Regions from separate parts of the Comamonas aquatilis genome, predicted to be linked through region 1. Evidence: riboswitches for the same ligand, from Rfam matches in the RefSeq annotation. Region 1 holds a riboswitch; each other region holds the start of a gene.

Region 1 (9,901 bases):
GGCAATGCGCCTGGCTCGCTGGGCGGCGGAAAGCCGCTCCAAGTCCTCGCCGTCCAGACGTACCGTTCCCTGGTGGGGCAAGAGCTGGGCCATGGCCCGCAAAGCCGTGCTCTTGCCCGCGCCATTGGGGCCTATCAGCGCAAACAGCTCACCGGCGCGAACCTCAAACGAGAGTCCATGCACGCAATCCCTGCCGGCAAGACCCACGCGCAAAGAATCCACGGATAACACTTGCATCAGCGTGTCCTCCAGCGCTCGCGCAGCACCAGATACAGAAAAAAGGGCGCGCCCATCAAGGCCGTCACCACGCCCAGCATCAGCTCAACACGACCGCTGAGCAGGCGCAGCGCAATGTCGGCAGCCAGCAGCAAGGCGGCGCCGCCCAAGGCGCTGGGCAGCATCAGGCGCGAAGGCTTGTAGCCCACGGCAGAGCGAAACAGATGCGGCACGACCAGGCCAATAAAACCAATCGTGCCCGTGACGGCCACGCTGGCCCCCACGCAAAGCGCCGTACCCACGATGATCTGGGCCCGCAGCCGGGGCAGATTCACTCCCACGCTGCGCGCTTCGTCCTCGCCCAGCGTCAAGGCATCCAGCTGGCGGGCACTGAAGGCCAACAAAGCCAGGCCCAGCGCGATGAAAGGCAGGCACAGGCGCAACTCGTCAAAGCTGCGATCGGCCAGCGAGCCCATCAACCACAGCACGATGTCCTGCATGTCGGTGGGCGTAGGCGCCAGATTGATGGCCAGCGATGTCAGCGCAGCCGTCAGCGAAGAGAGCGCAACGCCGGCCAGAATCAAGGTCAGATTGCTGGCCCCCTGGCTGGCAATACGGTAGAGCACCAGGGTAGACAGACCGGCAGCTCCCATGGCGACCACGGGCAGCAACCAAGCATTCCAGTGCCATAGACCGAAATAAATGCACAAAACAGCGCCCAGGCCGGCGCTGGAGCTGACCCCCAGCAAACCGGGCTCGGCCAAAGGGTTGCGCAACAGACCTTGCAGTGCCGCGCCCGCCGTGCCCAGCGACATGCCGACCACGATGGCCAGCAACACACGCGGCAGCCGCACCTGCTCCAGAATGGCGCGGTGACGCAGCGCCAGCTCCGTGGCTTCTTGCGGCTGCGACACGGCACTCCACCAATCTGCAACACCGACGGAGACCGAACCTATGCCCAGCGACACGGCAGCCAAAGCCGTCAAAGCCAAAAGCAAGACCAGATTCAGCGCCCAGGCCTGCTGGCGAAAATCTTGCTGCTTGGCGCTCATACCGGAGCACCTTTGGCGGCTGCGGCGCTCAGGCCCAAAGCATCCAGCTGGGCTGCAACGGCTTCAGCGGCTTCAATCAGCTGCCAGTTGCTGCAGCCCCAATCGTTTTCGGTAAGCGTGACCACGGGGATGCGCGACAGCAGAGCCTTCATTTGCGGATGACGGCTCAAGGCAGATTTGGCATATGCGGTGTCGTTGACCATTGAGGGCGTGATGAACACATCGGGCGGGTTCATCAAGATGCGCTCCATATCAAGGCGCCCCCAGCCTTTGAGGCCCAAGACCGTGGCGTGGTTGCGCAAGCCGGCTGCCGTCAGCACCGCATCGACATGGGTTTGCGTGCCGGCACTTCCGCCATTGGGGCGCAGATACAGAGCGTTCAACGGGCGTGAGCTGGCCTGCAGCTTTGCCAGGCGCGCCTGCACGTTCTGCACCAGTTCCTTGGCCGCGGCGTCGCGCCCTATGGCCTTGCCCATCTTGAGCGTGCTGTCCAGGATCGCCTGCCAGTCCGTAGGAAACGGCACCGTGACGATGCGCACGCCATACTGCTTGAGCAGCTCCTGCTGGTGCCTGGCATTCCAGCGCCGCGAAGCCAGCACCACATCAGGCTTGAGGTGTAGAACATCTTCGGCAGAAGCCTCATTGGCGGCAAACTGACGCGCCTTGGCGACCATGGAAAAGCGCTTCGCATCCTGGCTCTGACGCGACAGGGAAATGATTTGCGCAGGATCGGCCAGACTCAGGGCCAGAACATCGGCACAGATATTGGTGGACATCAGACGCGGCCCGGCCAACTGAGCCCGGGCCAATTGAGCCCAGGCGGGCGCCATGCAGGTCGCAGCCATCAGCGCAGCAAGCAGCAGACTGCGCATCAGTAATCCACCCCGGGCTGTGCCTTGACACCTTGGCGGAACGCATGTTTGACATCGGCGATCTCGCTGACCGTGTCGGCCAGCGCATAAAGCTCCTGCGGCGCATCGCGTCCGGTGATCACCACGCTCATGCCTGCAGGGCGCGCGGCAATGGCCGCGACCACCTGCTCGACCTTCAGGTAACGGTACTTGAGCATGAAGCTCAGCTCATCGAGTACCACCAGGCTCAACTGGTCATCTCCAAGCATGCGCAGAGCTTGCTGCCAGGCCAGGTCTGCAGCCTGTTTGTCACGGCTCCAGTCCGTGCTGTTCCAGGTGCAGCCCGTTGCCATGGCGTGATAGTCCACAGGCGCCGGTGCGCCCTGTCCCATCCAGCCTAGCTGATGCAAAAAAGTGATCTCGCCCGAGGTATGGGTGCCGGTGATGAACTGCACCAGGCCGGTACGCATGCCGTGACCCAGGGCGCGGTACAACATGCCGAAAGCGGAGGTTGACTTGCCTTTGCCAGGCCCAGTCACAAGCAGCACAATGCCGCGCTCATCAGACGAGCGGGCAATGGCAGCGTGCACGCTGGCTTTTTTCTGCAGCATGCTTTGCGCATGTGCGTGAATGAACTGTTCGTCCATGCTCTCCCCGAGCGAAATGGCGATAAAACCCATTCCCAAGGGAGAACGACAGCCGGGAAAAGCGATGCCGCGCAGCAATGCTGCAGACACACCATGACCCGCTAACAACCACACCCCGTGGAACAAGACCGAGAACGAACAGGTCGGTATTCTGGCTCACCGTCATCCAGCACACACACCTTCCCGGGTTCCAAGACCCAGTGGTATCAACGTGTGGCTGTCAGGTTTACAGCAGCGGGGGCTGCGCCGGAATGGTCGAAGGCAACTTCAACGCACCGGACTTCCCGTTTCAACTGGCCTCAAGCAAGGCCAAGTCTCCTGATCGCAAGTTATCAATTATAGAAGTGTCCTCGATGTGTTTCGAGTTCATTTCTTCAATCGCCGAATATGGCCCGACCGGCCGCCAGCCAGACGCGTCTGAAACGATGCGCCCGGCCTAGCGGCGGCAAGCAGGCCCTTGGTAGCGCACAAGAAACCGCTTGGCGCTACCGCCAAACTCAATCAGTCCAGGCTGACCTTGGCCTCGCGCACGACCTTGCCCCATTTGCTGGTTTCCGCCGCAATAAAGGCATTGCACTCTTCTGGCGTTCCGCCTTCGGCAAAGGTCCCCATACTGGCTTCCATACGGGTGCGGATTTCCTCGCTGCGCACGATACGCGCCACTTCCTTGGACATACGCTGAATGATGTCCTTGGGCACGCCAGCAGGTGCCAGCATGGCGGCCCAGGTACTGCCCACCAGACCGGGAATGCCCTGCTCGGCAAACGTGGGCACATCCGGCAATATCGGCAAGCGTTTTTCGCTGGCCACGCCAATCAGCCGGATGCGACCGGCCTTGGCTGGCTGGATCAGATTGGGAGGCGGATCGAGAAACAGCGGAATCTGTCCGCCCATGAGATCGGCCAGCGCTGGCGATGCGCCCTTGTAAGGCACATGCACCATGTCGGTCTTGGTCAATAGGCGCATCAACTCCGAAGTCAGGTGTGCGGCAGAGCCCGCACCCGACGAACCAAAACTGACCTTACCGGGATGAGTCTTGGCATAGGAAATCAACTCGGCCGTCGTCTTGAATGGCGCATTGGCAGCCACAGCCGCCACCAGCGGCGATATGCCCATCAGCGACACGCCCGTCAAATCTTTGGGGCTGTAAGGCAGCTTGGCATAAAGCGATGGATTGGCCGAATAGGCGGCAATGACGACGCCGAAGGTATAGCCATCGGGCGCAGCCTTGGCCAGCTGGTCAACACCGATGATGCTGTTGGCACCTGGCTTATTTTCCACAATGATGGGCTGACCCAGAGCCTTTTGCAGGCCCACTTGCAGCAGGCGCGCCATCTGGTCGGTAAAGCCGCCGGCGGTATAGGGCACGATGATGCGAATCGGCTTGTTCGGCCAGGCGCCGCCAGCCCAGGTCGGGCTGGCAAGCGCTGCAGCTGCCGTGCCGGCCGTGGTGGCCTGCAGAAACGCGCGTCTTGAAAATGCGTTGGACATATGTCTCCTTGGGTGTGTAACAAGCTCCCGGAGCATGCCGTGGGTAGGCTGCGCCAGAAACTTGCAGAGATCGGGGCAATGGCACGGGTGCGACCGATCTGGTCCGCCCCATCTTTTTTCAAGACACTGGCTCTTGCCCGCAAAAATACCTTACTTGGCGTTGACCAGTTCCGGCACTGCCGTGAACAGATCGGCCTCCAGGCCGTAGTCGGCCACCGAGAAGATCGGGGCTTCGGGGTCCTTGTTGATCGCCACGATCACCTTGGAGTCCTTCATGCCGGCCAAGTGCTGGATGGCGCCCGAGATGCCGCAGGCGATATACAGCTGAGGCGCGACGATCTTGCCGGTCTGGCCCACTTGCAGGTCATTGGGGGCATAGCCCGCATCGACGGCAGCACGGCTGGCACCGATGGCGGCGCCGAGCTTGTCGGCCAGGGGCGACATGACTTCGGTGAACTTCTCGGCCGAGCCCAGAGCGCGACCGCCGGAGACGATGATCTTGGCAGCCGTCAGTTCTGGACGTTCGCTCTTGGTGACTTCGCGGCCCACAAAAGCGCTCTTGCCGGAGTCAGCTGCAGCAGCCACGGTTTCCACAGCAGCAGAACCACCGGTGGCCGCAGCAGCGTCAAAGCCGGTGGTGCGCACGGTGATGACCTTGACGGCATCGCTGGACTGCACGGTGGCAATGGCGTTGCCGGCGTAGATGGGACGCTCGAAGGTGTCGGGCGCATCGACCTTGGTGATGTCGCTGATCTGGGCTACGTCCAGCTTGGCGGCCACGCGGGGGGCCACGTTCTTGCCGGCAGCTGTCGAGGGGAACAGGATGTGGCTGTAGCTCGATGCGATGGCCAGCACCTGGGCGGCCACGTTCTCTGCCAGGCCGTCCTTGAGGCTGGCGCCATCGGCGTGGATGACCTTGGAGACACCGGCGATCTGGGCAGCAGCAGCTGCTGCCGCGGCGGCGTTGTCACCGGCGACCAACACGTGCACATCACCGCCGCAGGCTGCGGCGGCAGTCACGGTGTTCAGGGTCGCTGGCTTGATCGAAGCGTTGTCGTGTTCTGCAATAACGAGAGCAGTCATTTCAGTCGTCTTTCTCTTGAATGTTTCAGGGTGCCCACATCAGCTGTGACCGATGCGTCTGGCGCGGGCAAGGTGCGGGACACCGAGGAAGGGCCGCCCCGACCCGAAGGTGTCGTCCCCCTCGGGGGAAGACGCGAAGCGGCTCAGGGGGTTCAAATGACCTTCGCTTCGTTCTTCAACTTGTCGACCAGAGCGGCCACATCGGCCACCTTGACACCGGCACCGCGCTTGGCGGGCTCGGCCACCTTCAGGGTCTTGAGGCGAGGAGCCACGTCCACACCCAGGTCTTCAGGCTTGAAGGTGTCGAGCTGCTTTTTCTTGGCCTTCATGATGTTGGGCAAGGTGACGTAGCGGGGCTCGTTCAGGCGCAGGTCGGTGGTGATGACGGCGGGAGTGGACAGAGACAGAGTCTCCAGACCACCGTCGACTTCACGGCTGACGCTGACCTTGTCGCCAGCAACTTCCACCTTGGAGGCGAAAGTGGCCTGGGGCAGGTCAGCCAGTGCTGCCAGCATCTGGCCGGTCTGGTTGTTGTCGCCATCAATGGCTTGCTTGCCCAGGATCACCAGACCGGGCTGCTCCTTGTCCACCAGCGCCTTGAGCAGCTTGGCCACGGCCAGGGGCTGCAGTTCGACATCGGTTTCCACCAGGATGGCACGGTCGGCACCGATGGCCAGGGCCGTGCGCAGGGTTTCCTGGCACTGGGTCACACCACAGGAGACGGCGATGACTTCCGTCACCACGCCTTTTTCTTTGAGGCGCACGGCTTCTTCGACGGCGATTTCGTCAAAGGGGTTCATGCTCATCTTGACGTTGGCGATGTCTACACCCGTGCCGTCCGATTTGACGCGGACCTTGACGTTGTAGTCCACCACGCGCTTGACTGGAACCAGAATTTTCATAACAAGCTCTGTTTATTTGAAAGGGGCGAGAGGCAGGCAGCAGACACTCTCGGGTACCTGTTGCCTGACGAAAGAAAGCCGAATCAGGCGGTTGCAGCAGAAATCTCGGGCATGCTCAGCACGCCGCGCTGCTGCAAATCCTGCAGTTGCTCGTCACTCATGGCCAGCAACTGCTGCAACACTTCACGCGTGGCTTCACCCAGGACGGGCGGTGTGTGGCGAATGGGCAGCAACTGACCGTCCAGACGGTAAGGCGGCGAGAACACCCAGGTCTGCCCGGCCACGGGGTGAGGCATGGGGTGCAACATACCGGACTGGCGGGTGCGTTCGCTGGTCAAGGCCTCATGCAGGCCGGCCGCTTCGCCGCAGGGAATGCCGGCAGCGTGCATGCGCTCCAGCAATTGCTTTCGTGGCTTGGAGCCAATGATTTGCGTCAAGATCGGCAAGATCAGATCGCGGTGCTTGGCACGTTCGACATTGGTGGCGAAACGGGGGTCTTCCACAATATCGGGACGCTCGATGACGGTACGACAGAAGGCATCGAACTGGCTGTTATTGCCCACGGCAATGATCAGCGCACCGTCGGCAGCATCAAACAGACCGTAAGGCACGATGGAAGGATGGCCGTTGCCATAGCGACGGGTATCACGGCCCAGCAGCATGGCATCGAGCGCATGGTAGCCGTTGATGGTCAGACCGCAGTCATACAGCGCCATCTCGATCTTGCGGCCGCGACCGGTGCGACTTTTGCGATAGAGCGCAGCCAGCACGGCTTGTGCAGCATACATGCCGGTCATCATGTCCACCACGGCCATACCGAACTTCAGCGGCGGAGCACCTTCTTCGCCGTTGATGGCCATCAGGCCGGCTTCGGCCTGAATCACCAGGTCGTAACCGGGACGCTTGGCTTCGGGGGTCTCGCTGCTGTAGCCGGCCACGCTGCAATAAATCAGATCGGGCTTGATGGATTGGAGCTTGTCATAGCCCAGGCCCAGCTTGTCCGCGCCGCCGTGCTTGAAGTTGTGAATCACCACATCAAACTGGGGCAGCAGGTCATAGATGATCTGGATAGCCTCTGCGCTTTGCAGATCCAGCGTGATGGACCGCTTGTTGCGGTTCATGCTGTTGTAGTACGTGGTTTCGGTCTTGCCGACGCGGTTGCCCCAGTCGCGGGTGTCATCGCCGCGCTTGGGGTGCTCCACCTTGATCACTTCGGCACCAAAGTCGGCCAACACCTGGCCGCACAAAGGGCCGGCAAACACGCGCGACAAATCCAGTACACGCACGCCTTCCAGCGGGAAGTCCATGTCGTCCGGCGATTCTTGTTGGCTGCTCATTTTGCTGTTCTCCAATCTCTGTCTCTGGAACACCGGAGCCTGGCAACAGGCAAGGCTCCGGTCATCCTCAAGCCTACGCCCAATACAAGGCGGGTTCCGGGTCGATCAGGCGCTCTGACCCAGGGCGATGAAGCGGGCCAGATGATGGTCCTCGTCACCAAACTGGTGATCGATCATGACCAGACGCTTGGCGTAATGCGCCAGTGGCAGCTCCCAGGTCATGCCGATACCGCCATGCATCTGAATGCACTCCTCGGCCACCATCGCGCCCACATAGCCCACGGTGTACTTGGCGGCAGACAGCATCTTGGCGCGCTCCACGCCTTCGGCGTTGTCGATGGCGTCCGCAGCGTTGACCACGGTGGAACGCACCTGCTCCACTTCCAGCAACAGGTCGGCCATGCGATGCTGCAGCGCCTGGAAGGTGCCGATGGCTACGCCAAACTGCTTGCGGGTCTGCAGATACTCCAGCGTGTGCTGTTTGGCCACATCCATGGCACCCAGTGCCTCGGCAGCCAACGCCAGCAGCGCAAAGCCTTGCACCTGCTCCAGCACGGCGTAGCCATGGCCTTCGGCGCCCAGCAAGGCATCGCCGCTCAGCTGCACGTTATCAAAAGTCAGTTCGGCGGCACGGCCGCCTTCCATGCGGCTGTAGCCGCGCTTGGCCAGACCGGCGGCATTGCCGTCCACCAGGAACAGGCTGATACCGGCTTCGTCAAACTGAGCGCCTGCGGTGCGGGCCGAAACCAGCAGCAGATCGGCCTTTTCGCCAAAGGCCACCACGCTCTTGGCACCGTTGAGCACCCAGCCAGCGGCCGTCTTGGCCGCAGTGGCTTTGACATTGTTCAGCTCATAGTGGCTGCCCGGCTCATCGTGCGCCAGCGCGGCCATCACGCCGCCGGCAATGATGTCATCAAGCTTTTGCTTTTGCGATTCCGTACCTGCAGCAATCAGGGCCTGGCCCACGACCAGTGCGCCCAGCAGGGGTTCGGCCACCAGGCCGCGGCCCAGGGCTTCAAACACCACGCTGATATCAAAGCCAGAGCCGCCAAAGCCGCCCGCTTCTTCGGGAAACAATGCACCAATCGTGCCCAGCTCGGCAAATTGCGCATACAGCTCGGGGCTATGTCCTTGCGCGCCATAAGCCAGCTGGTTGCGATGCTCGATACCGTACTGCTCGGCAACAAAGCGGTTCAGGCTGTCCACCAGCATGCGGCGGTCTTCGGTGTGTGTGAAGTTCATGACAAATTCTTTCGACCTATTCAAGTACATCCATTTCGCTTGGAGCCCCCTTTCGCGGGAGACACCGAGCTAGGGCCGCCCCGACGCGAGGGTGTCGTCCCCCTTGAGGGGGAAGGCGCGGGAGCGACTCAGGGGGTGTTCTTTACAGCCCCAGGATCATCTTGGAGATGATGTTTTTCTGGATTTCGTTGGAGCCACCGAAGATCGACAGCTTGCGGTAGTTGAAGTAGTTGGCAGCTGCGGTGGCGGCTTCGTCAATCAGACCGACGGGCGCATCCTCATAGCCTTCGTACTGTGCTTCGTCGATATAAGGCACGGCATAGACGCCCATGGCGCGGCGGATCAGCGACAGGATTTCCTGGCGAATTTCCGTGCCGCGAATCTTGAGCATGGAGCTTTCCGCACCGGGCACGCCGCCACCGGCCACGGCAGCAATCACGCGCAGATTGGTGGTCTTCATGTTTTCCAGGTCGATCTCGACCTTGGCCATGCGGGCCGCAAACAGCGGATCCTGATTCAAAGGCTTGCCGTTCCTGTGCGCCTTGGCAGCCACGACCTTGAGCTTGGCCAGGGCCGAAATGCAAAAGCCCACGCCTGCAATACCGGTGCGCTCATAGGTCAGCAGGTACTTGGCGTAAGTCCAGCCCTTGTTCTCTTCGCCCACCAGGTTTTCCACGGGCACCTTCACATCGGTGAAGAAGACTTCGTTGACATCCTTGTCGCCATCCAGCGTGCGGATGGGGCGCACTTCCACGCCGGGCGTGTTCATATCCACCAGCAGAAAGCTGATGCCGGCCTGGGCCTTGACTTCGCGATTGGTGCGCACCAGGCAGAAGATCATGTTGGCGTGCTGGCCCTGCGTGGTCCAGGTCTTCTGGCCGTTGACGATGTAGAAATCGCCTTCTCGCACGGCCGTGGTCTTGACCGAGGCCAGATCGGAGCCCGCACCGGGTTCCGAATAGCCCTGGCACCACCAGTCTTCGCCTTTCAGCATGCGCGGCAGCCAGTAATTCTTTTGCTGCTCGTTGCCGTACTTGATCAGCACCGGGCCCAGCATGTTCACGCCAAAAGGCACGACAC
Region 2 (9,901 bases), on a different contig from region 1:
GCCAGTTCGGCCCCATCGAGGGCGAGCAGATTTTTCAGGCCAAAGGTCATCAATACAGTGCCACGGCGCTGGTGGGTGGCGATACAGCGCTGGCGCGCCAGTTCGACAACGGCAGCTTTGCCACGATCTACCTCAGCCCCAAGGATTACCACCGCATCCACATGCCTTGCGCCGGCCAGCTCAAGCGCATGATTTACGTGCCTGGCGAGCTGTTCTCGGTCAACCCCGCCACGGCGCGCGGAGTGCCCGGACTGTTTGCGCGCAATGAGCGTGTGGTCTGTGTGTTCGATACCGCGCACGGCCCCATGGTGCTGGTGCTGGTAGGTGCGACCATTGTGGGCAGCATGGCCACGGTCTGGCATGGCGTGGTCAACCCACCGCGCACGGGACATCTAAAGAGCTGGGATTACACCGGCGAGCAAGCCATTCATTTGGCCCAAGGCGAGGAGATGGGGCGCTTTCTGCTGGGCTCCACCGTGGTCTTGCTGTGGCCGCAAAGTGCGGGTTTGCAGTTCAACCCCGCATGGCAGCCGGCGGGCCCGGTGCGTTTGGGCCAGGTCATGGCAGATGCACAGGCAAAGATTCAATCTGCCATCGCCTGATCACTTGCATTGCCCATAAACGAAAAAGCCGTTGATGCTTCAAGCTTCAACGGCTTTTTGGGTTCAAGAGATGGCTGCGTGTTGCTAGCCCAGAAAGTGCAGCCTGAAATAGCAGGTTGCACAGGAATAAGGTGTCTGCAAACTCCACCGGACCGTCATCCTGAACCGGGGGTTCAGGGGGGCGAGGGCAGCCTGACGTTGGGTTCATCTGACGCGAGACGATCACGCTCATCAGGAAATTTACCAAGCCCGAGCTCATTGAGCATTGGTTCAAGGAAATATAAAGTCCGACAGGTCTGCAGACAGGAGTTATTTTACTTCGATTGATACTGCGTTTGCCACGAAGCGATGCATTTGTCGCAAGGATTGCGGGCTTTCACAAAAGCCTTGCATCGTCTTCTAAAGCTTTATCGAGCTTGAGCACCAGCTGCTCGGCCAGTTCCAGTTGGCGCTGTTGTTCAGCCTGCTGTTCCTGATTGAGCTGTTCGGTCTGGGTCGCGGCCTGCGTTTCAGCTGCGGCACCGCTCATATGTGTTTGTTGGGATGTCTGTTGGGCGTCGCGGTCCAGCACATCGAAAGCCATATTGAGTGCAGCCAGTACAGCTACACGCTCGCGAGAACGTACCTTGCCGCTGTCGCGGATGCCGGTCATGGCCTCATCCACGCGACGCACGGCTTCCAGCACGCGCTCTTGCTGACCTTCGGGGCAGGTCAGCATGTAGCTTTGCTGCAAAATTTGCACTTCGATCTGCTTCATGGGCGGGCGTCTGGTGGCAATGTCTGGGGAATCACTCGCCCTGGTTGGCGGGCAGGCGTTCGATCAGCGCGTCCACACGTGCGCGTGCAGCTTGCAGGCGCAGGCGCAGAGAGTCGCGCTCTTGGGTCAGGGCGGCAACTTGCTCGGTCAGCAGGGTGTTGGTGCGCTGAAGTTCTTCGTGGCGCACCATTAAACGTTCTACCCGCTCGGCAATGAGGTCAAGAGAAGTCTGGGGGATCATAGACTCGGCCATTGTAGGTCTTGCGGTCCGTAAATAAGTGCAGAAATCCGAGAGACTTTGTGCATGAAAGGCGGATGCAAGCTAAGTACACCTGAAACACGCGCGCATGGCTTTTCGGTTGGAGATTTTCCTCTACCAAAATCGTAGCGTGCAACACAGGTGCATAAAGCGCCAAATTCATTTATATAGTAAATAATCGTCAACGGGGTACTCTGATTGAAGGAGGCCGTGCAGTCAAAACTAATTAGAATGCGCCGCTGTTGGTGCTCGGAGTTGCTTTTCTGCGACCCCAGTTCAACGGGAAGCAGGGAGGTGAAGCCGCAAAGCGGTGCGATCCGTGCCTGCGCTGCCCCCGCAACGGTCAGCGAATAGATGCATGGCATCTCCTTTTCATCTTTGCCACTGGCGCTGCGCGTGCTGGGAAGGCTCGCAAAAGGACGTTTCGCTTAGCCCGGATACCGGCCAACGATGTGGATTGTCTGCCTTCAGCTGTGGGCACGTCTTTTTCCCAATTGCCAACGGGGAGGTTGGCGCCGGGTATCTATTGTTTTGTCGCTTCCCATGAGTTCGCAACACCAACCCCGATGCAAGACTGCATCCGTGGCCTCGCACGTGCACGCCAGCACGGCTTCCATTTTTCACCGTCCTTCCCTGGTGGCTGCTGCCATCAGCTGCATGTTGTCTGCGCCTGTGCTGGCTCAGCAAATCGCCTTGGCCGATACCGCAGCCATGGCCGAGACGGTGGTGACTGCCAACCGTATCGAACAGCCGCTGTCCGATCTGGTGGCGGATATGTCCATCGTGGACCGCGAGACCATCGAAACCAGTGGTGCGGCTGGCGTGGCCGATGTACTCTCGCGCCTGCCCGGTATCGAGATGGTGCGCAACGGCGGCCCTGGTGCCTCCACCAGCGTTTATTTGCGCGGAGCCGAGACCCGTTTTACGGCGGTCTATATCGACGGCGTGCGCGTCGATTCCCAATCGACCGGCGGCGCTTCCTGGCAGAACATTCCACTCGAGTCCATTGAGCGCATTGAAGTGTTGCGTGGCCCGGCGGCTGCCGTCTATGGTTCGGATGCGATTGGCGGCGTGGTGCAGATTTTCACCAAGCGGGGCGAGGGCAAGCCCAAGCCTTATATCGGCCTGGGCTGGGGCAGCCGCGGCACGGTGACGGCACAGACCGGCATCAGCGGCGGCCTCAATGGTTGGGATTACAGCCTGGGTGCATCGCATGCCAGCAGCAACGGCTTTAACGCCAAAACCTCGGCGGGCTTCAATCCAGATGCGGACGGCTATCGCAACAATGCCTTCAATGCCCGCATTGGCTACCAGATCTCGCCCAACCAGCGCGTGGAGGCCACAGCGCTGGAGAGTTACGTCAATTCCGGTTATGACGCGACCATATCAAAGAGTGCTCCTATTGCCGATGATCGCAGCATCAACAAGATGCAAACCCTGGGCCTGAACTGGCAAGCCAAGTGGAGCGATGTTTACAGCACCCGTTTGCAATACACACAGTCGCGCGATTACTACGCTACCAAGCCCTCGGTCTATGAAACCGACACGCGCTTGCACAACTATCTGTTCCAGAACGAATGGAAGCTGGGCGCCTCCACCCTGACTGCGGCGTTGGAGCGTCGTGAGGACAGCTTGGTCAACGGCAATATCGACCGCACGCGTTCGCAAAACGCCCTGGCTCTGGGCTACGGTCTGCGTGCCGGCAAGCACACGCTGCAACTCAATGCACGCCATGATCGCGATAGCGAGTTTGGCGGCAACACCACGGGCAGTGCCGCCTATGGCTATGAGTTCATGCCGAACTGGCGAGCCACGGCATCGGCGGGCACGGCTTTCCGCGCACCCACGCTGTATCAGCGCTTCAGCATGTATGGCGATTCCTCGCTGCAGCCCGAGAAGGGACGCAATGTGGAGCTGGGCCTGAAATGGGGGAAGGGCAGCAATAGTTTCTCGGCCACGGCCTATCGCAACAATCTCTCCAATCTCATCAACTATGTGAGCAACACCGGTGCATGCCCGGGCAATAACGGTCAGTTCGGCGGCTGCTATGCCAACGTGGCCAATGCCCGCTATAAAGGCATTACCCTGGCTGCCACCACCCGCGTGGGCGTGGTGAATCTGCAGGGCTCGGTGGACTTCCAGAATCCGCGCGATACGGACAAGGACTTGCAGCTGGCACGTCGCTCCAAGCGCCATGCCAGCCTTTCGGCCGACACCTTGGTGGCGGGCTGGAGGCTGGGTGCCCAGATGCAGACATCGGGAAAGCGCTTTGACGATGCGGCCAACAAGTTTGAGCTGGGCGGCTACACCTTGTGGCATCTGACGGCGCAAAAGGAGCTGACACGCAACTGGAGTCTGGTGGCACGCATCAACAACCTCACCGACAAGCGCTATGAGCTGGCCCGCACCTACGCCACAGAGGGCCGCAGCGGCTATGTGGGCGTGAAGTGGACGGCCAACTGAGCGGGCTTGCAGTCCTTATTGCTTTCATATGCTGAGCACCACCTCCTCGTCTGATGCAGCAGGGCAGCCTGTGCGCTGTCCTGCCTTGCTGATCACTGCCCCGGCCTCAGGCCAGGGCAAGACCACGCTGACTGCGGCCCTGGCGCGTTTGCATGCGCGCCAGGGCCGCAAGGTCAGGGTGTTCAAATGCGGGCCGGATTTTCTGGACCCTTACTGGCATGAACTGGCCACGGGTGCGCCTGTGCACTCGCTGGATCTGTGGATGACGGGTGAGGCCGATGTGCGTGAACGGCTGCACGCTGCGGCGCAGGAGGCCGATCTCATCCTCATCGAAGGCGTGATGGGCCTGTTTGACGGCAGCCCCAGCGCGGCAGATCTGGCGCGACTGCTGGGTCTGCCCATGCTGGCAGTGGTCGATGCGTCAGCCATGGCCGGCACCTTCGGCGCACTGGCCTATGGCTTGCAGCATTATCAAAGCGGCTTGCGCTGGGCGGGCTTTATGGCCAATCGCGTGGCGACCAGCCACCATGCCGATTTGCTGCGCCAGGGCCTGCGCGAGCCCGAGCTGTGGCAGGGCGCGTTGGCTGCCATCAGCCTGGGAGCGACAGGCCATGTCAAAGGCGCGGCGCTGTTGCCCGAGCGGCATCTGGGCCTGGTGGCTGCGCACGAGCTGCAGGATGCGCTGCAGCGCCTGGATGCAGCGGCCGATGCCCTGGCGCAAATTCCTCTGGGCCAACGACCATGGCACGCGGACGAAGTCGGCGACTCTGTGACCGGCAGCTGGCAAGACTGGGCCGTGGAGTTTTCGGCTCCCGAACCTGCTGACGCAGCTGCGCCGGCTTTGCAGCCCTGGTTGCAAGGCCGCACGATTGCCGTGGCGCGCGATGCCGCCTTTGCCTTTATCTACCCGGCCAACTTGGACTGTCTGCGCGCCATGGGGGCGCAGCTGGTATTTTTCTCTCCGCTGGCCGGTGATGATTTGCCCGCCTGCGATGCGCTGTGGCTGCCCGGCGGCTACCCCGAGCTGCATGCCAAAACCCTGGCCAGCAACACCGGCCTGCGCCAAAGTCTTGCGCAGCACCTGGCGGCGGCCAAGCCCGTCTGGGCAGAATGCGGCGGTATGCTTGCCCTGTGCCAGTCGGTGGTCGGCCATGATGGCGCCGAGCAGGAGCTGTGGGATTTGCTGCCTGGCAAGGTCATCATGCAAAAGCGCCTGGCCGGCCTGGGCATGCAGCAGTTGCAAATCGATGAAACCGTCATGCGCGGCCACACGTTTCACTACAGCCGGCTGGAGACCGCCATGCATGAGGTGGCGCGTACCAGCCGCCCGCGCACGGCCGTACAGGCCGATCGCGGTGAGGCCGTGTACCGCCATGGCAGCGTGCATGCCAGCTATTTCCACGCTTGGTTTGCTTCGGCTCCCCAGCTGATTGCCGAGTGGCTGGGCGCCAACGTTTGAGTATTGAAATCATGAGTCAGTCCTGCACCATTGCCATGCCCCGCAGCCAGTTGCTGATGGGCGGCCAGAAAAGTGGCAAATCCCGCCGCGCCGAGCTGCTGGCGCGCCAGTGGCTGGCGGGTGCCAGCGGGCGCGAGGCCGTGCTGGTGGCCACCGGCCAGCCCTGGGATGCGGAAATGCGCGAACGCATTGCCCGCCACCAGCGCGACCGCGCCGAACGGGTGCCGGGCATGACCACGCTGGAAGAACCTCGCGAACTGGCCCGCGTGCTGGCCGAGCACAGCGCACCGCAGCGCATGCTGGTCATCGACTGCCTGACGCTGTGGCTGACCAACTGGCTGATGCCTGCCGAAACTGAAGAATCTCAGTCAAAAACGGCTCAAGACCAGGACTGGAATGCGCAGATTGCTCATTTTTTGATAGAGCTTGAAGCGGCCAAAGGTCCGGTGATTCTGGTCGGCAACGAGATCGGCCTGGGCGTGATTCCCATGGGCGCCGAGGTGCGGGCCTTTGTGGATGCGCTGGGCGTGCTCAACCAGCAAGTGGCAGCGCATTGTGAAACCGTGACCTTTATGTGCGCCGGCCTGCCCATGGCCGTGAAAGGCCCCCAGCCATGAGCTTGCCGAGAAAGCCAAACAGCGGCTGGCTTGCCGCACGGCTGATGCCGGCTCTGGCAGCCTGCGTGCTTGGTGCGGGGGCAGCCCCATCGGCAAGCGTGGCCGCTACCGACACTGCCGTGCAGGTGACCGATGCGCGCGGCGTGACCGTGCAGTTGCCCCGGTCGCCGCAGCGCATTGTGAGTCTGTTGCCCTCGCTGACCGAAACCCTGTGCGCCCTCGATGCCTGCCAGCGTCTGGTGGGTGTGGATCGCTATTCCAACTGGCCTGCACATGTGAAGACCGTGCCCGTGGTCGGCGGCGGGCTGGACCCGAATATCGAAAGCATTTTTGCGCTCAAGCCCGATCTGGTGCTGATCTCCATGGCTTCGCGCTCCGCGACGCGGCTGGAGGCTCTAGGCCTCAAAGTCGTGGCGCTGGAGCCCCGCACCTATGCCGAGGCGCATCTGGTGCTGCAGAAAATCGGGGCGTTGCTGCAAATAGCTCCGGCCCAGGGCGCAGAGCGACTCTGGGCCAAGACCGAAGCTGATGTGGCCCGCGCCGCTGCCAGCGTGCCTGAATCCATGCGCGGCAAGCGTGTGTATTTCGAAGCCAGTCGCGGCCCCTATGCGGCCGGTGAGACATCGTTTATCGGCGAGACGCTGACCCGGCTGCATATGCGCAATATCGTCGATGCCAAACTGGGCCCGTTTCCGCGCATCAACCCCGAGTTTGTGGTGCGCGCCGACCCTGACGTGCTGATGGCCAGCGAGCGCAGCTGGAAGAGCAATGTGCCCGAGTATCCGGGCTGGGCCCAGATGCGTGCCGTCCAACAGGGCAGCGTCTGCCGCTTTACGGCCGCGCAGGCCGATGTGCTGGTGCGCCCCGGGCCGCGCATTGCCGAAGCCGCGCAGTTGCTGGCCCAATGCCTGCAGACGGTGGCCAGGACGGTGCCACCGGCTGCATCTGCGGGCCCGCAGAAATGAGGCTAGGCTGTTCACTGGGGCGTTCGCCTCAGCGCGGCATGGCAGCACCCGGGCTGGCCTTGTGCCTGCTGCTGCTTTGCGCCGTGCTGGGCGCGCTGGGCGCAGGCATTGGCAGCACAGGTTGGGAGAGTCTGTGGAAGGCTTATGAAGACCCGTTGGCCTGGAAGATCGTCACCGATATCCGCTTGCCGCGCACCGCGGGTGCCTTGCTGGCCGGCGCTTTGCTGGGCCTGGCGGGCTCGATTGCGCAAGGCGTGTTTCGCAATCCGCTGGCCGATCCCTATCTGCTGGGTAGCGCGTCCGGAGCTTCGCTGGGTGTGGCGCTGGCCATGGCGGCCCTGGGTGTCTCGCCTTTTGCTCTGGCCGGGCTGGCACGCTGGGGCGTGACGGGTGCGGCCTTCATGGGCGCGACGGCGGCCGTCATGCTGACCCTGGTTTTGGCCAAGGGCGTGCACAACACCATGCGTCTGCTGCTGGCCGGTGTGGTGGTGGGTGTGGTGCTGGGCGCCGTGGCTTCGCTGGTGCTGCTGATGAACCCCGACATCATGCAGGCCATGCAATCTTTCATGCTGGGCAGCACCGCTTTTGTGGGCTGGAATGCCTGCGTGCTCATGCTTTGCGTGCTGGCGCTGGCGTTGTTGCTGGCCTGGTGTCTGAGCCGGGTGCTCGATGGCCTGGCGCTGGGCGAGGCCACGGCGCACAGCCTGGGCCTGCCGCTGGCGCCGCTGCGCGCCTTGCTGATCGTGCTGCTGGCGCTGGCCACCGGCACGGCCGTGGCCCAGACCGGGCTGATCGCCTTTGTGGGGCTGGCCTCACCGCATCTGGTGCGCTCCATGGTGCGCGCGCTGCACCGCTGGCTGCTGGTGCTCAGCAGCCTGATGGGCGCCGTGCTGCTGCTGGCGGCCGATTTGCTGGCGCGCTGGCTGATTGCACCTCAGGAGCTGCCCGTGGGCGTGCTCACGGCCGTGCTGGGCGGCAGCTATCTGCTGTGGTTGATGCATCGCCGTTCGGCCTTGCAAGGCGGAGAGGGTGTATGAGCGCCGAGTACCGTGCCGACATGACTGGAGCCGCTGCTGCGTTGACTACCCGCCAGCTGTGCGTCACCCTGGGTGACAGGGCTGTGCTGCGTGGCGTGGACCTGCAGATTCCGGCCGGGCGCTGGACGGCGATTGTGGGCCCCAACGGTGCCGGAAAATCCACGCTGCTGCGGGCTCTGGCCGATATGGGCGGCGGCAATCACCGGCAATCCGGCGAAATCGGTCTGCTCAGCCGGCAGCTGCAGCAATGGCCGGCGCGCCAGAGGGCGCAGCTGCTTTCATGGCTGGGCCAGAACCAGCCCGTGGCGGCAGACATGGCGGTGTATGACGTGGTCATGTTGGGGCGCTTGCCGCATCAGGGCTGGCTTGCCGCGCCGGACGCCGCCGACAAGGCGGCGGTGGAGCAGGCCTTGCGCCAGACCCACGCCTGGGATTGGCGCACGCGCAGCGTGGGCAATCTCTCGGGCGGCGAGCGCCAGCGCGTGCTGCTGGCGCGGGCGCTGGCGGTCGAGGCCCAGGTGCTGCTGATGGACGAGCCGCTGGCCAATCTCGATCCGCCGCACCAGACGGACTGGATGCTGACCGTGCGCGATCTGGTCGGCCAGGGCAAGACCGTGATCAGCGTGCTGCACGAACTTTCATTCGCGCTGCAGGCCGATGATCTGGTGATCATGAGCGAGGGCCTCGTCAGCCACCACGGCGCTTGCACCGACCCGGCCACGCATACGGCGCTGGAACAAGTGTTTGACCAGCGCATTCGCGTGCGCCAGCTGGACGGCATGTGGCTGGCTCTGCCCCATATCCCGCCGGCGAAACCTGCTTTTTCCGCCCCTTCGATTAACCCCATTCACTAAACCTGCAGCGCAAGCTCAACAGGTACAAGACACCATGCAAATTGAAGCACCACCGACCGAGAAGCCCTATGAAAAGCCCGAGGGCGAGCGCCGCGGTCTGATCATCGTCAACACCGGCGACGGCAAGGGCAAGAGCACGGCCGCGTTCGGCCTGGCTTTCCGCGCCACGGGCCGGGGCAAGGCGGTCAAAGTCTTTCAGTTCATGAAAGTGCCCACGGCCCGCTTTGGCGAACATCGTCTGGCCGCGCAGGTGGGCATGCCCATCGAAGGTCTGGGTGACGGTTTCAGCTGGAAGAGCCGGGATCTGGACCACTCGGCCGAGTTGGCGCGCGAAGGCTGGGAAAAAGCCAAGGCCGTGATTTTGGGCGGCGAGCATTTTCTGGTGGTGCTCGATGAGATCACCTATCCGTTGATCTACGGCTGGCTGCCGCTGGCCGAGGTGCTGGAGACTTTGCAGGCCCGCCCCAAGCATGTGCATGTCTGTCTGACCGGTCGTCGCTGCCCTCAGGAAGTTATCGATATCGCCGATACGGTGACCGAGATGAAGCTGATCAAGCATGCGTTTCAAGCGGGTATTCCCGCGCAGCGCGGCATCGAAGATTGAGTGGTTCGCCACCTGCATCGGCGCGACAATAAGCTTATGACTGATCCCCAAACCACCATTCCCGCCACGCCCTTCACCGAGGCCGAGCGTGCTGCCGTCTATCGCGCCATTTACGAGCGCCGCGATATGCGCCACTTTGCGGGGGGCGTGGTGGAGGAAGAGGTCTTGCTGCGGCTGCTGCGCGCCGCCCACCACGCACCCAGCGTGGGGTTTATGCAGCCATGGCGCTTTATTCGCGTGAAAAGCCTGGAGTTGCGCCGCTCCATTCATGCCCTGGTGGAGCA
Region 3 (9,901 bases), on a different contig from region 1:
GAAGGCGTTTTGTGTGCAGATGAGGCGCGGACGTCAGAGAAGCTCGTCAGGCAGGTATTCGATCAGCGGCTTGCCGGTGCGCGGGTTGGTGTGTACCAGGGCGCGCACGCCGTAGACCTGGGCGATGGTGTCGGCGGTCAGCACTTCGGCGGGCGTGCCCTGGGCCGCCAGCCGTCCGTTTTTCAGCAGATACAGCCGGTCGCAATAGTGGGCGGCCAGCGGCAGTTCGTGCAGGGCGGCCAGGGTGGTCAGGCCCAGACCGCGGATCAGGTTCATCAGCTCGAACTGGTGGCGCACATCCAGGTGGTTGGTAGGTTCGTCCAGCACCAAAAACGGCGCTTGCTGGGCCAGGGCGCGGGCCATGAGCACGCGCTGCTTCTCGCCGCCGGACAGGGTGCTGAACATGCGCTCGGACAGCGTATGGGCCTGCATGCGCTCCAGCGCCTGGGCCACGATGCGGAAGTCTTCGTCGCTATCGCGTGCAAACGGCGACTGGTGCGGCGTGCGCCCCATCAACACCATGTCGCGCACGCTGAGGTCGAACTCGCTGCTGCTTTCCTGGGCCAGAACGGCCATGACTCTGGCGTTGTCGCGCGCGCTGCCGCGCCAGACGTTGTGCTCGTCCAGCAGCACGCAGCCGCTGTGGGGCCGCAGCGTGCGGTAGATCATGCGCAGCAGCGTGGATTTTCCGCTGCCGTTGGGGCCTAGCAGACCCACCAGCTCTCCCTGCGCCACATGCAGGCTGATGTCCTGCACGATATGGGCGGCAGCAACCTGCCAGTGAAGGTTTTGCGCGTGCAGTGTGCTCATGGCAGCAGCCTTTGCATGCTGCTTTTGCGGCACAGCATCCAGATGAAGAAGGGGCCGCCGACCAGGGAGGTGATGACGCCCACGGGCACTTCCGCCGGTGCAAAGCTGATGCGCGACAGCACATCTACCCAGACCAGAAAAATCGCGCCCACCAGGGCCGAGACCGGCAGCACGCGCCGGTGCTCCGCACCTACCAGCATGCGCGTGATGTGCGGCACCATCAGGCCGACAAAACCTATGGGCCCGGTGAGCGCCACCAGCACGCCGGTGATCAACGAGACCAGTACGAACAGCCAGCGCCGTATGCGCGTGGTGTCCACGCCCAGCGTGGCCGAGGTTTCCTCGCCGGCGAGCAAGGCATTGAGCGCACGGGCTTGCACCAGCAGCAAAGCCATGCCCAGCAGCAGCAGGGCGGCAGGCAGGCCCAGCTCGTCCCAGCGGGTGCCGGCCAGGCTGCCCAGCGTCCAGGCCAGCACCGAGTTGGCCAGCTCGCGCTGATCGGAGGTCAGCACCATGAGGCTGGTCACGCCGCCCAGGCAGTAGGCAATGGCCACACCGCCCAGAATCAGGCGTGACGCCAGCAAACGCCCTCCGGCATGGGCCAGCACATATACCGCCACGCAGGCGGCCAGGGCGCCGCTGAAGGCGCCCATGGGCAGGGCCAGCTCGCCCGCAAAAGCCAGCGCGCCGGAGGCCAGCACCGTGACCGCGCCTACCGTGGCACCGGAGGACACGCCCAGCAGATAGGGGTCGGCCAAGGGGTTGCGCACCATGGCCTGCATGGCCACGCCCACCAGCGCCAGGCCGGCCCCGGCCAGGGCCGCCAGCAGCACGCGCGGCATGCGGATGCGCCAGACGATCTGGTGCTGGGAATGGCTCCAGGTGCCGGGCGCCATGTCCAGCCCCAGCTGCAGGCCGATTTCGTGAGCCGTGATCTGCCAGGCATGCAGCGGCGCGATGCGCACCGGGCCCAGCGTGATGGCCAGCGTCAGGCTCAGGGCCAGCAGCAGCAGCAAGGCGGCCAGCCACCAGGCCAGGTGGCGGCGCTGTAGCTGAAATGCCAGATGGTGGGAGGAATAGTGGCTCATCTCAGGCTTGTATCGGGCTCGGGAGCCGCCACTCGTTCGGGGTGCAGACTGTGGGCCAGCGTGCGCACGCCGGCCACATTGCGGGGGCCGGGGGTGGCTGCGGCAAAGTCCAGCAGCACGAAGTTGCGTTCGCGTATGGCGGTGAGGTGGGCCAGCTCGGGCTTGTTCAGCAGAAACTGCTTTTTGCCATCGGGTGTGGGTCTGTCGTTGTTCACGATGACAATCCAGTCCGGATTGCGCTCGATCACGTCCTCCCAGTTGCCCCGCGTCCAACTGCTGGGCAGGTCCGCAAAGATGTTGCGGCCGCCGGCCGCTTCGATCATGGCGTGGGGCATGGCATAGCGGCCTGCGGTGACCGGGATGTCGGTGCCGCTGTCGTAGAGGAAAACCGAGGGCTGTCTGGCCATGCCCTGCAAGGCCTGGGCGATCTGCTCCAGCTCGGCGCGCTGGCCGTTCACCAGGGCTTGTGCCTGTGCGTCGATGCGGAAAATGCGGCCCAGATGGAGCAGGTCGTCGAAAGTGTCTTGCAGCGATACGCGCTCACGCGCGACCTTGCGTATGCAGGACTCGGTCAGCACATAGCTGGCAATGCCCAGCTCCTGCAATTGCTGCGGAGTGATCTGGCCATCGCGAAAACCATAGGACCAGCCGCTGAAGACAAAGTCCGGCTGGGCATTCAGCAGGGTTTCCAGATTCATGTTCTGGTTAGACAGATCGGGCACCCGGGCCAGCTGCGCCTGCATGGCTGGCGGCAGGCGCTGGATGTCGCGCAGGCCGCCATAGCCCACCAGACGGTCGGCCAGTCCCAGTGCCAGAAACATCTCGGTAATGTTGATGCCGTGGGTGACAGCGCGCTGCGGCACGCGGTCATAGCTCACGGGCTGGCCGCAGACCGGCACCGTGACCGGGGCCACGCTGACGGCCGCCTGGTCCGGCGGCGTCTCTTGCCGCTGCGAGCAGGCCGCAAGCAAAGCGCAGGCCAGGGCCAAGCCCGTGGCGAGGGTCAGGCGAGAGGGGAATACCTTCTTCAAAAATGGAAGCTGACAGCGCATGTGTATTCTCGTTTTCAATGGGTTTTATGCATGAAGTTGAGGAATTTCATGCGCTGCTAGCTATGGCTTTTGCTACTGCGTTCAGAACGTGAATTCGGCCGTCAGATCAAGACGACGTCCCTCGCCCGGATAGGCCTGAGAAGCCCTGGCGTTCGACACCGCCGAGTAGGTATAGAGCTTGTCGCCGAGATTGCGCACCGTCAGGCGGTAGGTGCTGCCGGGCTGGGGGCGCCAGCTCAAAGCCGCATCCCAGACGGTGTAGCCGCCGCTGACGGCCGTATTGGCGTTGTCGGCAAAGCGGCTGCCCACGGCGCGCGCGCCCAGCGATGCCTGCCAGCGGCCGATGCTGCTGTGGGTGGTGTAGTGGGTCCACAGATTGGCGGTGTTGCGCGCCACGTTGCTGGGGCGATTGCCGGAGCGGTCAGCGCCGCCGGCTTCGATCAACTGGTCGTATTTGGCATCGACAAAGGCGTAATTGCCTTCCAGGCGCCAGCTGGGCGACAGGCGCAGCACCGTGCTCAGCTCCAGGCCTTGCGAATGCTGCTTGCCGCCTTGCACCGACAGCAGGCTGTTGTTCGGATCGCGGGTGATGATGTCTTTCTTCTCGATGCGGTAGGCCGCCGCCGTCCACTCGCCCAGACCTTGGCCGAACTGCTGCTTCATGCCGACTTCGATCTGGCGCGCCGTGGTCAGCTTGTAATCGCGATTGGCCAGGTTCAGCGTCAGCACATTGGTGACAGGGTCATGGCCTTGGGAGACCTGGCCGTACAAGCTGGTCTGCGCATTGAGCTTGTGCGTCAGGCCCAGGCGCCAGGCGGTGCCGCCCAAGTTCTTGCCAAACGAGCCGGTTCCGATCAGGTCGTTCCTGTTGAAGTCCGTCAGGTCGCGGCGTATGCCGGCCAGCAGCAGCCAGCGCTCGCTGAGCGTCCAGGCGTCTTCGGCGTAGAAGTCATGCGTGGTGGCTGCCGTGGTAAAGCGCGGGATCATGGCGCTGGTGTTGTCCCAGCCGTGATAGGTGGCATTCACGGGCATCGTGGTGGAGTAGTCAAAGCCGGACGAGGCATAGCCGAATTTGGCTCGGCTCACTTCCCAGCCCACAACCAGCTGGTGGGCGCCGGCCTTGAGCTTGGATTCCAGGCGGTTGCCGGCCTGCTCCAGATCGTGTGTCAGCTCGATATAGTCGCTGCGGGTGATGGTCTGGGCCGCCGGGTTGTAGCGGTAGGCCTCGATATTGCGCCAGTAGCGGTCGGCCTTGAAGTGATAGAGCTCGTTGCTCACGCTCAGCTCATCGTTGATCTGGTACTGCGCCCGGGCGCGCACGCGCTTGTCCTTGATGCGGATGGTGCTGTCGTCGGTGTTGAAGTTGCGGCCCAGCAGCTCGGGCACGATGGCGCCGTTCAAGGTGGGCGTGCCGAAGTAGCGGGCGGGCTTTTCGTCGCTGACATCGGCCAGCAGCTCCACGCGCAGCGCGGCCGTGGGTTGCCAGCGCAGCGTGCTCATCAGCTTGCCGCCGCTGGCGCGGCTCATATCGTGCTCGCCGTTGGTGTAGTGACCATAGGCGTCCACCCGGTAGCTCAGGGTCTCGCTGAGTGCGCCACCCATGCCCAGGCCCAGCTTGGCCGAACCATGCGAGCCGGCACCGAGCAGTACCTCGCGCACCGTCTCGCGCGTGGGCTGCTTGCGCACCACATTGGCCGTGGCTCCCACGGTACCCGAGCCATAGACGATGGAAGCTGGTCCCCGCAGCACTTCCACCCGCTCATAGCCCCAGCTGTTGGCGGGGTAGGGTGTGGTCGACGAGGCCACGCCCAGGCGCACGCCGTCCTCGGCAATGCCCACGGAGTTGGTGCCGGTGAAGCCGCGCGTGCTGAAGGACAGGCTGTTGTAGCTGGTGGCCGACAGCGGCGTCATGCCCACGGTGCGGCCGATGATGTCGGCCATGCGCGAGTCGCCGCGCTCCTGCCAGGTATCGCTGTTCACATGGTCCAGGCTGGCAGGAAGGTCGAGTGTGGCAATGCCGGTCCGGCTGCCGGAGGTGGAAGGCAGGGACAGACCCAGTGCGCCTTCGGGCGATGCCGTGACATGGACGGCGGGCAAGGTGATGGCGGCTTCGGACGCGGGCGTGTCGGCATCGCTGGCCAGGGCCGGTGTGGCGGACAGCGCGCTCAGGCAGGTCAGGAATGCCGCAGCAGCGATGGGATGGAGAGAAGGGGCTCTGGCTGCAAAGTCAGGGTGGTTCATGGAGGTCAACAAAGTGCTGACCATCTGCCTGCAGGTGACATGCCCAGGCCTTGCTGCAGCGCTTTTTGACCGCCGGGCAGGGAAGCAGCCACTTCTGCTCCCCGCAGACGGTCGTTGCAAATACCGCACGCCGGGGGCTTCCCCAGGGGCACGGTGCTCAACAGGCCGGTATCCGGGCTCGCAGATGGCGTGATGCCTGCCATTTCACCTTCCCAATGTCGCCGCGCACCTCGCTGGGAGGCCACGTAGGACATCAGTGGTTTGCCCCTGGGGGCGTGGAAATGGTTTATCTGCTGACCGTTGCGGGGGCAGCCAGGGATTTTCACCCTGTTCCCGTTGAACCCGTGGCCTAAGCCTGGGCACCTGTTGTCGCAATGAAGGGCTGGCAGCGGCCATGCATGGCCAGCCGGTCAACCCGCTTCAAAACGGGCGCAGTATAACGTGTTGGCCTTGTGGCTATACGCAGCTGCGCTCGCCGTCATTCAATCGGCAGGTTCGTCGTCCAGCGCGGCGTCTGCAGCCTTGCCCACGCCTTTGCCCACGATTTTGACCGTGCCAATCGCCGCATCGGCGGCCAGGCCCACAGCCCCTGCTGTGATGCTTACGGCCGTGCCCGCCACGGCCACCACGGCGCAGCCAGACAGGGATAGCAGGCATAAAAAAGCCCCTGCAAGCCATGGCCTGCAGGAGCTCGACAAAGCACGCCCCAGCGAGGAGACACCGAGCCAGAGCCTAAGGCGGCCCCGCCGCCTCGCGGCGAAGGTGTCGTCCCCCTTGGGGGAAGGCGCAAAGCGCCTCAGGGGGGATGGCATCAGTGAATCCGCATGCCGGGAGCGGCACCAGGGAAAGGTTCCAGCACATAGATGCCGGGGTTTGCCTTTTCGTCGGCATGGCTGGCGGCCAGTACCATGCCTTCGGACAGGCCGAACTTCATCTTGCGCGGGGCCAGATTGGCCACCATCACGGTCAGCTTGCCTTGCAGCTGCTCGGGGTTGTACATGCTGCTGATGCCGCTGAACACATTGCGGGTTTTGGGCTGGCCGTTCTCGTCCTTTTCGCCCACATCCAGCGTCAGTTGCAGCAGCTTGGTCGAGCCTTCCACGCTCTTGCATTCGAGAATCTTGGCAATGCGCAGATCGACTTTGGCAAAGTCGTCGATGCTGATGGTTTCGGCCAGCGGCTCGCCGCCCGGGGCGTTGGGGTCGATCACGGGTTCGGCCTTCTTGGCCGCCTTTTTCTCGGCCTTTGCCGGAGCGGCAGCAGGAGCGGCCTGACCTGCGGGAGCTTCAAACAGCGCTTCCAGCTGCTTGGGGTCGACGCGCTGCATCAAATGCTTGTACTCGCCGATCTGGTGGCCTTCTCCCAGAGGCTTGGCCACATCGCCAAAGCTTTCGGGCGGCACGATCAGGAAGTTGGACACTTCGGCGGCCACGCTGGGCAAAATGGGCTGCAGATAAATGGTCAGGATGCGGAAGGCTTCGATGCAGGTCGTGCACACATCGTGCAGGCGCGCTTCCATGCCTTCCTTCTTGGCCAGCTCCCAGGGCTTGTTGGCGTCCACATAGCTGTTGACGCGATCGCACAGCAGCATGATCTCGCGCGCGGCGCGGGCCGTGTCGCGGGCCTCGTAGGCGGCGACGATGGCTGTCTGCTGTTCGCGCAGCGCCGCCAGCAGGGTCTGGCCGTCTTCGCTGATCTGGGTCAGCTTGCCGCCAAAACGCTTGGTGAGGAAACCGGCGGCGCGCGAAGCGATGTTCACGTACTTGCCGATCAGATCGGAGTTGACGCGCAGCATGAAGTCTTCGGGGTTGAAGTCGATATCTTCGTTCTTGCCGTTGAGCTTGGCGCCCAGGTAGTAGCGTAGCCACTCGGGGTTCATTTGCAGCGACAGATACTTGAGCGGATCCAAGCCCGTACCGCGGCTCTTGCTCATCTTTTCGCCGTTGTTCACGGTCATGAAGCCGTGCACGCAGATCTTGGTCGGCGTCTTGCGGCCGCTGAACTTCAGCATGGCCGGCCAGAACAGCGTGTGGAAGGTGATGATGTCCTTGCCGATGAAGTGGTACTGCTCCAGATCGGGGTCGGCCATATAGGCGTCAAAGTTCTCGCCACGGCGGGTCAGCAATTCCTTGAGCGATGCCAGATAGCCCACGGGCGCATCCAGCCAGACATAGAAGTACTTGCCCGGCGCATCGGGAATCTCGATGCCGAAGTAAGGCGCATCGCGCGAGATGTCCCAGTCACCCAGGCCTTCGCTGGTCGTGCCATCGGGGTTGGTGCGCACGCCAAACCATTCCTTGATCTTGGCGGCCACTTCGGGCTGCACATGCTTGCCGTCCTGGGTCCACTCGGTCAGGAACTCCACGCAGCGCGGGTCCGAGAGCTTGAAGAAGAAATGCTCCGAGCTCTTGAGCACGGGCTTGGCACCCGACAGGGCCGAGAAGGGGTTGATCAGATCAGTGGGCGCATAGACCGAGCTGCAGACTTCGCAGTTGTCACCGTACTGGTCCTTGGCGTGGCAGCGCGGGCACTCGCCCTTGATGAAACGGTCGGGCAGGAACATGTTCTTTTCGGGGTCGAAGAACTGTTCGATGGTGCGGGTTTCGATGAAACCGGCGGCCTTGAGGTCGCGGTAAATCTGCTTGGACAGCTCGTGGTTTTCCGGGCTGTCGGTATTGCTCCAGTTGTCGAAGGCGATATGAAAACCGTCGAGGTACTGCTTGCGGCCGGCGGCAATGTCGGCCACGAACTGCTGGGGTGTCTTGCCGGCTTTTTCGGCGGCAATCATGATGGGCGCGCCGTGGGCATCGTCGGCACCGACGAAGTTGACCGCATTGCCCTGCATTCGCTGCGCACGCACCCAGGTGTCGGCCTGGATGTATTCCATGATGTGGCCGATGTGGAAGTTGCCGTTGGCGTACGGCAGGGCGGTGGTAACGAAGAGTTTGCGTGCGGTCATGAGGGAACAGCTTTCACAGAGAGCCTGCCATTTTAGGAGGCCTTGGCACCGGGGCGCGGCAGCGGGTCTTGGTGTGACTCGCCGGTTGGATCGATTGCTATTTAATTGATAGCTTTGGGTGCATTATGCATATGTGCTTGAGGCTTTATTTATCTGAAATCATTCAGATCCGGTTGTCGTAGAGTCTTATCGCTCTGACGGGCCTTTGTGGCGATACATGTCCTGATCGGCCAGCTTGAGCAGGCTTTGCGCATCCTGAGCATCACGCGGGTACAGGGCCTGGCCCACGGAAATGCCCACGGTCACGCTTTCGCCCTCGGGAATACCTTGCAGCTTGGTCAGCGGCTGTTCCAGCGAGGCTTGCATCTTGGCGCGCACGGCTTGCACCTGCTCCTCGTCGCTGACGCCGCGCAAAATGATGACGAACTCGTCGCCGCCCAGGCGGGCGATCACATCATCCTCGCGCAGCAATTGACGCAGGCGCAACGTGACTTCGGTCAGGGCCAGATCGCCGTTGTCGTGGCCCCAGCGGTCGTTCAGGGGCTTGAAACGGTTCAGGTCCACAAACAGCAGGGCAAACGGGGCAGCGCTGGTCTGTCCTGCGCTGGGGCGGGTGAGGGTGGCCAGAATGTGTTGCAGCGCGCTGCGGTTGCTGGCGCCGGTCAGCGGGTCGGTAAACAGGCTGTTGCGCATGCGCTGGAAGTTGTCGGCCAGCTCGCCAATTTCGTCGCGGCGTTGCAGCGCAATCGGGGTGTCGATTTCGCCCTGGCCCACGCGGCGCACGGCACGGGTGAGCGATCGCATGTCATTGGCCACCGTGCCAAAGATGCGTGTGCCTATCAGCGTGGCCACGATCAACGCGACCAGACCCAGGCCCGAACACCATGGCCATATGGCGGTAAACGCCGGCCAGAATGTCCTGGTGCGGCACGGCCACCACGGCCGTCCATTCAAGGCCGGCGCTGTCTGTCACGCGGCGATAGGCGATGCGGATCTGGTGGTGCTGGCCATCGTCGAGCAAGGCGGTGCGCGGCTGTGTTCCAGCTTCGGCGCTATGGGGCAGCGTTTTGATTTCTTCATAGACGGCCAGCGTGAGGGAGTCGCCGCTGTTGGCTGCGGTCATGCGCTCGAGCCTGCCGTCGGCTGTGGCCCGGGTGTTGGCCAGGCCCGACGCGGCAATCAGCTCCCCGCCCGGCTCCATGATGAAGGCGCGGCCGTTGGGTGTGAGTTGCAGCTGGCTGACAAAGGTATTGAGCGCGGCGAGCGATACATCGGTGGCCACCACGCCTTCGAACTGGCCTGAGGCCGACAGCACGCGCCGCGCGCGGGTGATAACTAGATCCTTGATGCCAAAGTCGATATAGACCGGAGTCCAGATAGGGGCCGGCGTCTTCTGGGCCAGCTGATACCAGGGGCGCTGGCGCGGGTCGAACAGCTTGGTTTCGGTGGATTCAAAGACAGGATGGGCGTTGATGCCGTCGAGGCGGTAGTAGCTGCGCATTTCCTCGGCATAGGTTTTCAGGCGCAACTGTGCCTGCGTGCTGTCCAGGCGCTTGAGGCCCATGCCCTGTCCGGCCTGGTTGCCGTAGTACACATAATCGTTGGGCGGGTTGTGCAGCGAGGTGGCAATCCACAGACGGGTCTGCAAGGCCTGCAGCTCGTCACGAATATCGGAGGTGGCGTGCATGCCCTGGGGAAAGGTCGCCTCCAGCACGGCGGCGGAGCCATGCATATGCCGGTCAATGGCCTGG

What was found. Region 1 has a riboswitch for cobalamin ahead of cobO (cob(I)yrinic acid a,c-diamide adenosyltransferase). Riboswitches for the same ligand answer to the same signal wherever they lie in the genome.
Region 2: linked by a shared signal. The riboswitch ahead of ACNAZA_RS08220 (TonB-dependent receptor domain-containing protein) and the one ahead of cobO (cob(I)yrinic acid a,c-diamide adenosyltransferase) in region 1 are both predicted to bind cobalamin.
Region 3: linked by a shared signal. The riboswitch ahead of ACNAZA_RS14405 (TonB-dependent receptor) and the one ahead of cobO (cob(I)yrinic acid a,c-diamide adenosyltransferase) in region 1 are both predicted to bind cobalamin.

The regions. Positions count from the first base shown of each region.
Region 1 is NZ_CBCSIW010000005.1:220,850-230,750, reverse strand. Features, by position in the region: gene ACNAZA_RS09500 (ABC transporter ATP-binding protein) at 1-237, opposite strand, end outside; gene ACNAZA_RS09495 (FecCD family ABC transporter permease) at 237-1,268, opposite strand; gene ACNAZA_RS09490 (ABC transporter substrate-binding protein) at 1,265-2,140, opposite strand; gene cobO (cob(I)yrinic acid a,c-diamide adenosyltransferase) at 2,140-2,766, opposite strand; cobalamin riboswitch at 2,891-3,103, opposite strand; gene ACNAZA_RS09480 (tripartite tricarboxylate transporter substrate binding protein) at 3,268-4,257, opposite strand; gene ACNAZA_RS09475 (electron transfer flavoprotein subunit alpha/FixB family protein) at 4,408-5,340, opposite strand; gene ACNAZA_RS09470 (electron transfer flavoprotein subunit beta/FixA family protein) at 5,493-6,242, opposite strand; gene ACNAZA_RS09465 (CaiB/BaiF CoA transferase family protein) at 6,326-7,579, opposite strand; gene ACNAZA_RS09460 (acyl-CoA dehydrogenase family protein) at 7,685-8,821, opposite strand; gene ACNAZA_RS09455 (acyl-CoA dehydrogenase family protein) at 8,964-9,901, opposite strand, start outside.
Region 2 is NZ_CBCSIW010000004.1:290,162-300,062, forward strand. Features, by position in the region: gene asd (archaetidylserine decarboxylase) at 1-602, shown strand, start outside; gene ACNAZA_RS08210 (cell division protein ZapA) at 979-1,359, opposite strand; gene ACNAZA_RS08215 (DUF904 domain-containing protein) at 1,391-1,600, opposite strand; cobalamin riboswitch at 1,845-2,081, shown strand; gene ACNAZA_RS08220 (TonB-dependent receptor domain-containing protein) at 2,162-4,081, shown strand; gene ACNAZA_RS08225 (cobyrinate a,c-diamide synthase) at 4,110-5,540, shown strand; gene ACNAZA_RS08230 (bifunctional adenosylcobinamide kinase/adenosylcobinamide-phosphate guanylyltransferase) at 5,576-6,157, shown strand; gene ACNAZA_RS08235 (ABC transporter substrate-binding protein) at 6,154-7,122, shown strand; gene ACNAZA_RS08240 (FecCD family ABC transporter permease) at 7,176-8,159, shown strand; gene ACNAZA_RS08245 (ABC transporter ATP-binding protein) at 8,180-9,013, shown strand; gene cobO (cob(I)yrinic acid a,c-diamide adenosyltransferase) at 9,048-9,617, shown strand; gene bluB (5,6-dimethylbenzimidazole synthase) at 9,654-9,901, shown strand, end outside.
Region 3 is NZ_CBCSIW010000012.1:27,051-36,951, forward strand. Features, by position in the region: gene ACNAZA_RS14390 (ABC transporter ATP-binding protein) at 34-810, opposite strand; gene ACNAZA_RS14395 (FecCD family ABC transporter permease) at 807-1,898, opposite strand; gene ACNAZA_RS14400 (ABC transporter substrate-binding protein) at 1,895-2,950, opposite strand; gene ACNAZA_RS14405 (TonB-dependent receptor) at 3,032-5,191, opposite strand; cobalamin riboswitch at 5,338-5,573, opposite strand; gene ACNAZA_RS14410 (hypothetical protein) at 5,674-5,889, opposite strand; gene metG (methionine--tRNA ligase) at 6,003-8,150, opposite strand; gene ACNAZA_RS14420 (GGDEF domain-containing protein) at 8,337-9,002, opposite strand; gene ACNAZA_RS14425 (cache domain-containing protein) at 8,956-9,901, opposite strand, start outside.